Regions from separate parts of the Streptomyces sp. NPDC045026 genome, predicted to be linked through region 1. Evidence: riboswitches for the same ligand, from Rfam matches in the RefSeq annotation. Region 1 holds a riboswitch; each other region holds the start of a gene.
The links. A riboswitch is a leader RNA that binds a small molecule or an ion and turns the genes downstream of it on or off. The one in region 1 is predicted to bind cyclic di-AMP.

Region 1 (3,267 bases):
CTGCTCACAGGAGATCGCGCCACATAAAGGGTCTGTTCGGATTTTCCGAGCAGACCCTTTTGCTTTCCGCTGTTCTGTTCTCATAATTCCGGGGCAGCGGAAATAGGGCCCCTCGAAATTGGCCGCCCTCTTTGTATACGGCGCCTGCGTTAATACTGAAGCCCCACTGTGTTGACGGGATGTTGCGAAGTCCTCACACGGCCACCCGGGCGGGGGGCGCGCAACCGGTGAGCGGCCGCGGCGCGCTCCGTGTGCTGCGCCGTGAGCGCCCGCGCGCGCTCCGCGTCACCGCGCGCCACGGCATCGACGATCGCTCCGTGTTCGGCCCAGGAGTCCGCCGGCTGCGCGGGCTGCTCGACGGTGTACATCCACGCGATCTTGTGGCGGAGCTGGGTGAGCATCGTGGTCAGCCCCGGGCTGCCGGACGCCTGTGCCAGCGTCTCGTGGAACCAGCCGCCCAGCGAACGCAGATCCTCGTTCCGGCCTTGCCGCGAACGCTCCTGACCCAGCCTGACCAGGCCCCGCAGGACCTTCAGGTGCGCCTCGGTGCGGCGCTGCGCGGCACGCGCCGCGGCGAGCGGTTCGAGGAGCATCCGGATCTCCAGCTGGTCCGCCGCCTCCTGCGTGGAGGGTTCGGCGACGCACGCGCCCGCGTGCCTGCGGGTGACGACGAAGCCCTCGGCCTCCAGGGTGCGCAGCGCCTCGCGCACGGGGACGCGCGAGACGCCGTAGCGGCGGGCGAGCACCTCCTCGGTGAGTCTGCCACCGCGCTCGTAGACACCGGAGACGATGTCGTCGCGGATCGCCGTGCATACCGAGTGCGCCGGAATACGCATGACCCGACCTCCGCCTTAATCCCCGCGAAACGCGGTCGATAGTCGCTCGTACAGCACGATTGACGTCTGTTCAGCTTGCTTGTTCAGCGACTCTATTCCAGGGGACGTGAATTTCCGATGGCAGGCCGCAATCCATGGATATTTTTTGGACAGCGCCACCGGGAACGAGCGGGCTCGGAACGATCCCGCGACAGGCCGGGAACGACGAAAGCCCCGGCTCACTGAGCCGGGGCTTTCGGTGCGTATTCGCGAGGTACGGGGCGAAGGTCAGACGTTCACGCCGTGCGCGCGCAGGTACGCGACGGGGTCGATGTCCGAGCCGTACTCGGGGCTGGTGCGCGCCTCGAAGTGGAGGTGCGGGCCCGTGACGTTGCCGGTCGCTCCGGAGAGGCCTATCTGCTGCCCCGGGGTGACCGTCTGCCCGACGGAGACGCCGATGGACGACAGGTGGCCGTACTGGGTGTACGTGCCGTCGTTCATCTTGATGACGATGTTGTTGCCGTAGGCGCCGCCCCAGCCGGCCTCCACGACCGTGCCCGCGCCGACGGCGTGGACCGAGGTACCGCTGGCGGCATGAAAGTCGATGCCGGTGTGGCTGCCGGAGGACCACAGGCCACTGCTGGCCTTGTACGCGGTCGACACGTACGAGCCGGTGACCGGCATGACGAAGGCGTTCAGGCGCTTGCGTTCGGCCGCACGGGCGGCGCGCTCCTTGGCCTCGCGCTCGGCCTTGGCCTTGGCGACGGCCTTGCGCCGCTCCTCCTCGGCCTTCTTCTTGGCCTCGGCCTCGGCCTTCTCCTTCGCGGCGGCCTCGTCGGCGGCCTGCTGCTGGGCAGCGGCCTGCGCGTCGATCTGCTCCGCGAGGGAGTCACCGATGGAGATGGCCTTGGTCAGGCCGGTCTGCTCCAGAGCCGCGTCGTCGGCGGCGAGGGCGGGGGCGGCGAGGCCTCCGATGACACCGGTCGTGGTGAGCGCGGCGACGCCGGCGACCTGCACGGTGGTGCGCGTGAGACGGCTCGGACGACGGTGCTTCCCGGTGGCACGGGTGAACGCCATGGGGTGGCTGATCCTTTCCTTCCTTCTCGCCTACCGGGTTAGCTGACGGGTTCGGAGCAGGAAGGTCTCCTACAGACCCCCTTCAGGGAAGGGCGTCCGATTCACCCCAGGGACGGTGGGTCCCCGGCTCCCCCGGCTCGCGCCTTGGGGGACTCGGCGATGACTGTCCGGTGCCGCGGGCGCGGCGTACATCTGGCGGACAGCCGGACCGACGCTAAGCGGGGCATCTTTCAATCAACAAACGGAACCGGGCTTTTGTAGCGCATGCCACAGGGCAGACAGGCAACCACTGGTCCAATTCGGACATACAGGGGCCCCGGCGGTCATCTCGCCCACCGGGGCCCCTCGTTGCGCACCGGTCACGGTCAGCCCGTGACGACGGTCACCTCGCCGATGCCGAGCGCCCTGACGGGCTCCTCGATCTGCGCGGCGTCACCGACGAGCACCGTCACCAGACGGTCCGTCGGGAAGGCGCTCACGACGGCCGCGGTGGCCTCCACGGTGCCCGTCGCGGCGAGCCTGCGGTACAACTCCGCCTGGAAGTCGTCCGGCAGGTGCTGCTCGATCTGGTCGGCGAGCGTCCCCGCGACGGCCGCGGCGGTCTCGAACTTGAGCGGGGCGACGCCCACCAAGTTCTGTACGGCCACGTCCCGTTCGGCGTCGGTGAGGCCCTCGGCGGCGAGCGTGCGCAGCACCTTCCAGAGGTCGTCGAGCGCCGGACCCGTGTTCGGGGTGTCCACGGAGCCGCTGATGGCGAGCATCGCGACGCCCGTGCCGTCCGGCGCCGAGCGCAGCACCTGGCCGAACGCCCGCACGCCGTAGGTGTATCCCTTCTCCTCGCGCAGGACGCGGTCCAGGCGGGAGGTGAGGGTGCCGCCCAGGCAGTACGTGCCGAGCACTTGCGCCGGCCACACCCGGTCGTGCCTGTCCGCGCCGACGCGGCCGATCAGGATCTGCGTCTGCACCGCGCCCGGCCGGTCGACGATGACGACCCTGCCGGTGTCGTCGGCCGTCACGGGCGGCACGGGGCGCGGCTGCGCCGTGTTCCCCGTCCAGGCGCCCAGCGTGTCCGCCAGGAGGGCGTCGAGGTCGACGCCCGCGAGGTCGCCCACGACGACCCCGGTGGCAGTGGCGGGACGCACGTGCCGGTCGTAGAAGGCGCGTACGGCCGTCGTGTCGATGGCCGCGACGGTCTCCTCGGTGCCCTGGCGCGGGCGGGACATGCGCGCGGTCGCCGGGAAGAGCTGCTTCGAGAGCTCCTTGGCGGCGCGGCGGCCCGGGTTCGCCGTCTCGTGCGGGATCTCGTCGAGGCGGTTGCGCACGAGCCGTTCGATCTCGCTGTCCGCGAACGCGGGCGCCCTGAGGGCGTCGGCGA
Region 2 (3,267 bases), on a different contig from region 1:
GCGGCACCACCCGCCGCAGCATTCCCCCAGCCCCCGAAAGGCGCCTCCATGCTCACCGGGAACGGTCGTCACCGTCGCCCCCGCCAGGCTCCCGCGCTCATCGTCGCCGCAGGAGTGGCCGGCTCCGCCATCGCGATCCCTCTGCTTGGCGCGACCAGCGCGAGCGCCGCGTCGACGGCCACGTGGGACAAGCTCGCCGAGTGTGAGAGCGGCGGCTCCTGGAGCGCCGATCCGGGCAACGGCTATTACGGCGGGCTCCAGTTCTCTCAGGAGACCTGGGAGAACTACGGCGGCCTCGACTTCGCGCCGCGCGCCGACCAGGCCAGCCGCTCGCAGCAGATAGCCGTCGCCGAGAAGGTCCTCGACGACCAGGGCCCGCGGGCGTGGCCGGTCTGCTCGGTCACCTCGGGGCTCACGGCGGACGACGCCGCGGCCGAGGTCGACCCCGGTGCGGCCCTGCCGACCCCGTCGGCGTCGGCCGGTGACTCCGGGAGCGACGACGCGGCGAAGGGCGACGCGAGCGACGAGCCGTCGGACTCCGCGTCCTCGGACGCGAAGGACGACTCCCGAGAGAAGAATCACGACAAGTCGGGCGATACCGCAGGTAACGCCACGGATGTCGCTGAAGCTGACAAGTCCGGCCAGGACGGCTCGACTTCGACCCCCGACGAGTCCTCCCCGGAGGCCTCGGGCGGCTCGGACTCCGCCACGCCGCCCGCCGCCGGCCGGCACCGCGGCGGCGCCGCTAAGGACGACACCGCCGGCTCCTCGCGCGCCGACGACGGCGCGGGCCGCCACGCCTCGCGCGGTGACGAAAACGGTCGTAAGGCCGCAAATCCGGACGAAGATACCTATACGGTGCGCGCCGGTGACAACCTCTGGGACATCGCCGACACCCATGACGTGGACGGCGGATGGGCCGCTCTGTACGCCGGGAACAAGGAGGCGGTGGGTGCCGACCCGGACCTCATCCTTCCTGGTCAGAGTCTGGATCTTGGGCTCGAATCGGGCGAAAAGTAGCGGCAGTTCGGGCTGAATGTCCGCTTTGGTGAGAGTGAGAGATGGGTCTCAAAGGCCCTGATCGTCTTTGAAATTAGGGCGATCCGCTGCTTACGGTCATCACCGCTCGCCACAGCGGGCCCCGTCGGATGTCACGCCGAATCCTGCCAATGTCCGTACGGGAACAGTCGTCGCGTAAGCGCCGTAGGCAGGAGCGGGGGACCCAAGGTAAGTGCCGGTCCCGGCCGTTGAGAGACGGCCGGACGACCGGCTTGGGGTTAAGTCGCACGCAAGACGTGCGACCGGGCACTCATCCGGCCCGAACCCGACAGCTCACCTCGTAGGCGTCGGTGAGGGGATCTCTCGATGCTGTTTTCCAGCAAGGGCAAGCACCGCCGCCCGTCCAAGGCCGTCCGTGTCGCCACGCTCGCCGGTGTCACCGGTGCCGCTGTCGCCGTCCCGCTGATGGGTGCCACCGGTGCCTCCGCCGCCACCGCCTCCGAGTGGGACGCGGTCGCGCAGTGCGAGGCCGGCGGCAACTGGTCGATCAACACCGGGAACGGCTACTACGGCGGCCTCCAGTTCTCCTCGTCCACGTGGGCCGCGTACGGCGGCACCGCGTACGCCTCCACTGCCGACAAGGCCTCCAAGGCGCAGCAGATAGCCGTCGCCGAGAAGGTCCTGGCCAGCCAGGGCAAGGGTGCCTGGCCGAGCTGTGGCGTGGGCCTCTCCGCCGCCTCGACCGGCTCCGCCGCCCCCGCGCCGGCCGCCCCGCAGCCGCAGGAGCGCAAGGCCGAGCAGCCGACCACCCGCAGCCAGGAGCGCACGACGCCCGCCGCTCCGAAGCAGGAGTCGAAGAAGACCGTCGAGACCCCGGCCGGAAAGAAGGTCAAGAAGGGTGACGGCGAGTACAAGGTGAAGGCTCACGACACCCTCAGCACCATCGCCGAGACGCACCACGTCAAGGGCGGCTGGGCGAAGCTCTTCAAGCTGAACAAGGACATCGTCGAGGACGCCGACCTGATCTACCCGGGCCAGCAGCTCCACCTCAAGTAGGCGACACGGGCCGGCGGCTCCGCCTCGAGCGAGTCGTAGCGAGTAATAGAGGAGAGCCGCAGCCCTCAGGCCGCTCGGGTACCGGCTTTCGGCGGATGGCCGGTACCACGCAAGGTCCCCAAGGACTCCCCGCCCCGGGTGCGCATTCCCCCGTCGCGCCCGGGGCGGGGCTTTGGTGTGTGAGGGGTCCTGGTTTTTCGTCCGTTGTCGGCCGGGGCTTTTTGTTCCGTTCGGAAACAATTCGCTCTCGGTTTTGTCCACGGGCCGGTCTGTCGTCCGGCTGATGGCCCGGAGCCGGATAGGCTCGTGTGTTGCCGGACCAAGCGGCCCGGCGTAGTTGCGTCACATCCCAGAAGGAGATGCTCGTGCCGTCCATCGACGTCGTCGTAGCCCGGGAAATCCTGGACTCCCGAGGCAACCCCACGGTCGAGGTCGAGGTCGGCCTCGACGACGGCAGCACCGGTCGTGCCGCTGTCCCGTCCGGTGCGTCCACCGGCGCGTTCGAGGCCATCGAACTCCGCGACGGTGACCCGAACCGCTACCAGGGCAAGGGTGTCGAGAAGGCCGTCCTCGCTGTCATCGAGCAGATCGGCCCGGAGCTCGTCGGCTACGACGCCACCGAGCAGCGCCTGATCGACCAGGCGATGTTCGACCTGGACGCCACCGACAACAAGGGCTCGCTCGGCGCCAACGCCATCCTCGGCGTCTCCCTCGCCGTCGCGCACGCCGCCTCCGAGGCCAGCGACCTGCCGCTCTTCAGGTATCTGGGGGGCCCGAACGCGCACCTGCTGCCCGTCCCGATGATGAACATCCTCAACGGTGGGTCGCACGCCGACTCCAACGTCGACATCCAGGAGTTCATGATCGCGCCGATCGGCGCGGAGTCCTTCTCCGAGGCCCTCCGCTGGGGCGCCGAGGTCTACCACACCCTCAAGAAGGTGCTGAAGACCAAGGGCCTGTCCACCGGCCTGGGCGACGAGGGCGGCTTCGCCCCGAACCTCGGCTCGAACCGCGAGGCCCTCGACCTCATCGTCGAGGCCATCAAGCAGGCCGGTTACGTCCCCGGCGAGCAGATCGCGCTCGCGCTCGACGTCGCCGCGTCCGAGTTCTACAAGGACGGCAAGTACGAGTTCGAGGGCAAGTCCCGCTCGGCCGCCGAGATGACCGAGTACTACGAGGAGCTCGTCTCCGCGTACCCGCTGGTCTCCATCG
Region 3 (3,267 bases), on a different contig from region 1:
GCGGGCCCGCATGCAGGAGTGGGTCGACGACGCGCTGGCCCGGGAGTTGGGGCTCGAGCGGTCGGACCTGACGGCTACGGCGGCGACGTCGGGCTGACGGCACCGCGACGTCGGGCTCCGACGGGAGCCCGGGGTGACCGCGCAGAAATGACGCGGGGGAGCCGCCCCCCAAGGGCAAGCTCCCCCATCACACGCCCGGCTCCCGTCAGAGCGGCAGCAGATCCGGCCGCTTCGCCGCCACGTGATCCCCGGACGACTCGCCGCGCAGCCGTCGGCCGATCCACGGCACCAGGAATTCCCGCGCCCAGTGGATGTCGTCGCGCCGCACTTCCAGCGTGCCGCGCGGCGGCTGCACCGGCCACGGCTGGTCCGGGTCCGCCGGCACCTCGACGCCGAGCGCCTGCCCGGCCCGCAGCGCCACCCGCGTGTGCCCCTCGGGCGAGAGGTGGAGCCGATCGTCGTCCCAGGCACGGCGGTCCTGGACGGTCTTGAGGGACCACAGGTCGAGCACCGGGCAGCCGTAGCGGTCGGCGACCGCGCGCACATGCCCGTTGTACGTCGCGATCTTGCCGCGCAGATGCTTGAGGACCGGCACGTCCCGGGTGTCGAAGCCGGTGGTCACCATGACCGTGCCGACGGCGGAGGTCAGCTTGGCCACGGCCTTCTCGAAGCGCTCCGCCACGTCGTCGGGGTCGGTGCCGGGACGGATGATGTCGTTGCCGCCGGCGGCGAAGGTCACCAGGTCCGGGGCGAGTTCGACGGCGCGCGGGAGCTGGTCCTCCACGATCTGGTCGAGGAGCTTGCCGCGCACGGCGAGGTTCGCGTACCGGAAGGAGTGCTCGGGGGTCCGGTCGTCCAGGAGGACGGCGAGACGGTCGGCCCAGCCCACGAAGGCCCCGTCGGGACCGGGGTCCCCGACGCCTTCGGTGAAGCTGTCCCCCACCGCCGCGTAGGACCGAATCGTGCCGCCGCTGAGTGATCTCGATTCGTTTGCCACGACCACACATCTTTCACCCTGCGATGTGACCTACGCGACCGTAAGAAGGGGTTGACGGGTGGTGATATAGCCCACCCGGTCAGTTTCGCGATTTCAGGAATACGACGGGGGTCGGGGATACGGCGCATGGGCACGACGCAGGAACACGACAAAGGGGCGGCCCCGGAACCGGACCCGCCCCTTCATGTCATGCCATGGAGGTCAGAGCGAGACCCCGTGCCCACGGAGGTACGCGGCCGGGTCCACGTCCGAGCCGTAGCTCGCGGTGGTGCGGATCTCGAAGTGCAGGTGCGGTCCCGTGACGTTGCCGGTCGCGCCGGAGAGGCCGATCTGCTGACCCTCGGTCACGGCCTGTCCGGACGAGACGGAGAGGGACGACATGTGGGCGTACTGCGAGAACTTGCCGTCGGCGTGCTGAATGACGACCTCGTTGCCGTACGCGCCGTCAAGGCCGGCCGACACGACGGTGCCCGCGGCGATGGCCTTGATCGAGGTGCCCGTCGGGACCACGAAGTCGACACCGGTGTGGTAGCCGCTGGACCACATGGCGCCTGCGGTCTTGTACGCCGTGCCGATGGAGGCGCCCTGGACGGGCAGCGTGTAGCCGGCACCGGTGGTGGTCGCCGCCGCGGTCTTGGGCGCGGCGGCCTGCGTGGCGGTGGCCGGGGACTTCGCGGCGGGTGCCGCGGCCTGCTGGCCGATCGTCAGCTTCAGGCCCGGACGGATCGAGGACGGGTCGCCGCCGATGACCGAGCGGTTGTCGGAGTAGAGCTTCTTCCAGCCGCCGCTGACGTGCTGAGCGTCGGCGATCTTCGAAAGGGTGTCCCCGTCCTTCACGGCATAGGTCTTGGCCGCGGCAGGAGCGGCGGCGGCCTGTGCGACCGAGTGGGCGGCAGCGGGGGTCGCGGCGTGGGCACCGGTGGCACCCATCAGCGGCAGCGCGAGCGCGACGCCGCCCACTCCGGCCACGGCGATCGAGCGCGCGAAGCGCTGGGACTTGGGACGGCGGTGCTTACCCTTCGCGGGCATGGGGGATTCCTCTCCGTCGCCTGCGAGGTGAGCTGTCGGGTTCGGGCTGGAGCTGCCCGGCCGCGCGCCTTTCGGGCGCGGCTTCACCCCGAGCCGTGCCCGGTGTCCCGGAAACGGCGATCTACCTGGGTCCCCCGCTCCTGCCGAGCACGGATCGAAGTGCGGATTCCGGGCGGCGGCAGGATGAGGCGGTCCGTCCGGATTGCGCCGAACGTAAGCGAGCGGGGAGCGCGGGGACAAGGCGCGAATCCCCTTGGGCATTCCGGTTCTTGATCCTTAAATGACCCTTTCCGGAAAAATCCGTCACACTCCGTCTATTCACGATCTTTGCAACTGCGATACCTGCGGGAAATTCTCCCGGCCCGGCCGCCACGCACGGTCACCGCTATGACCCTGCTCACGCAACGCCCACCATCTGCCCCGATTTCAGGAACAGTTACCCCGTAACTCGCGTATGCCCACATACCCCCCATTCAGGACATTCGACGCGCAATCGCCAGCCGCCCTCTCACATGGTTGCCCCTGGCAGCCATGTCGTATCGTCGAAGGCGCCCGCAGGCGAGCAGCGCCGCGGCCGACCGGGAGGAGCCCCCGTGACGCAGCAGGTCCCGTCCACCGAGCCCGAGTTGGCCGGAGTGCGCAACTTCCGCGATGTGGGTGGTCTCCCGACCGTGGACGGCCGTCGGGTGAAGCAGGGCGTGCTGTTCCGCAGTGGTCACCTCGCGCACGCCACGGACGAGGACGCCGCGTTCCTCTCCTCGCTCGGGCTGCACACGATCTTCGACTTCCGTAACGCCGCCGACCAGCGCCTCGAAGGGCCCGACGTCACGCTGCCCGGCGTGCGGAACGTGAATCTGCCGCTGACCGACCCGGCGGACGGCGCCGAGTTCTGGCAGATGGTGCGCGACGGCCACCTCGACGAGCTGCGCGCCGCCCTGTCCGAAGGCCAGGCCGCGAACCGCATGATCGAGTCGTACCGGGCGATCATCACGGAGCGCACCGCCGAGCACAGCCAGGTCCTGCACGCCATCGCCGAGGACAGCGTGCCCGCACTCATGCACTGCGCGGCCGGCAAGGACCGCGCGGGCCTCTCGATAGCGGTCACGCTCCTGGCCGTGGGTGTGGAGCGCGACGCCATCGAGGCGGACTACCTGGAGTCAAACGCCACGCACCGCCGCTACAAGGTGCACCGCAGCAGCACCTCGAAGGACGCGATGTCCCCCGAGGTCATGGAGCTGCTG

Region 2: linked by a shared signal. The riboswitch ahead of AC07EJ_RS15150 (transglycosylase family protein) and the one ahead of AC07EJ_RS36405 (M23 family metallopeptidase) in region 1 are both predicted to bind cyclic di-AMP.
Region 3: linked by a shared signal. The riboswitch ahead of AC07EJ_RS31435 (LysM peptidoglycan-binding domain-containing M23 family metallopeptidase) and the one ahead of AC07EJ_RS36405 (M23 family metallopeptidase) in region 1 are both predicted to bind cyclic di-AMP.

Annotation. Positions count from the first base shown of each region.
Region 1 is NZ_JBWKIS010000026.1:76,239-79,505, reverse strand. Features, by position in the region: gene AC07EJ_RS36410 (GntR family transcriptional regulator) at 150-836, opposite strand; gene AC07EJ_RS36405 (M23 family metallopeptidase) at 1,104-1,892, opposite strand; cyclic di-AMP (ydaO/yuaA leader) riboswitch at 1,905-2,061, opposite strand; gene AC07EJ_RS36400 (M16 family metallopeptidase) at 2,258-3,267, opposite strand, start outside.
Region 2 is NZ_JBWKIS010000005.1:448,102-451,368, forward strand. Features, by position in the region: gene AC07EJ_RS15145 (transglycosylase family protein) at 49-1,020, shown strand; cyclic di-AMP (ydaO/yuaA leader) riboswitch at 1,190-1,361, shown strand; gene AC07EJ_RS15150 (transglycosylase family protein) at 1,366-2,055, shown strand; gene eno (phosphopyruvate hydratase) at 2,415-3,267, shown strand, end outside.
Region 3 is NZ_JBWKIS010000019.1:69,193-72,459, reverse strand. Features, by position in the region: gene AC07EJ_RS31445 (TetR/AcrR family transcriptional regulator) at 1-97, shown strand, start outside; gene AC07EJ_RS31440 (SGNH/GDSL hydrolase family protein) at 206-997, opposite strand; gene AC07EJ_RS31435 (LysM peptidoglycan-binding domain-containing M23 family metallopeptidase) at 1,199-2,026, opposite strand; cyclic di-AMP (ydaO/yuaA leader) riboswitch at 2,031-2,211, opposite strand; gene AC07EJ_RS31430 (tyrosine-protein phosphatase) at 2,620-3,267, shown strand, end outside.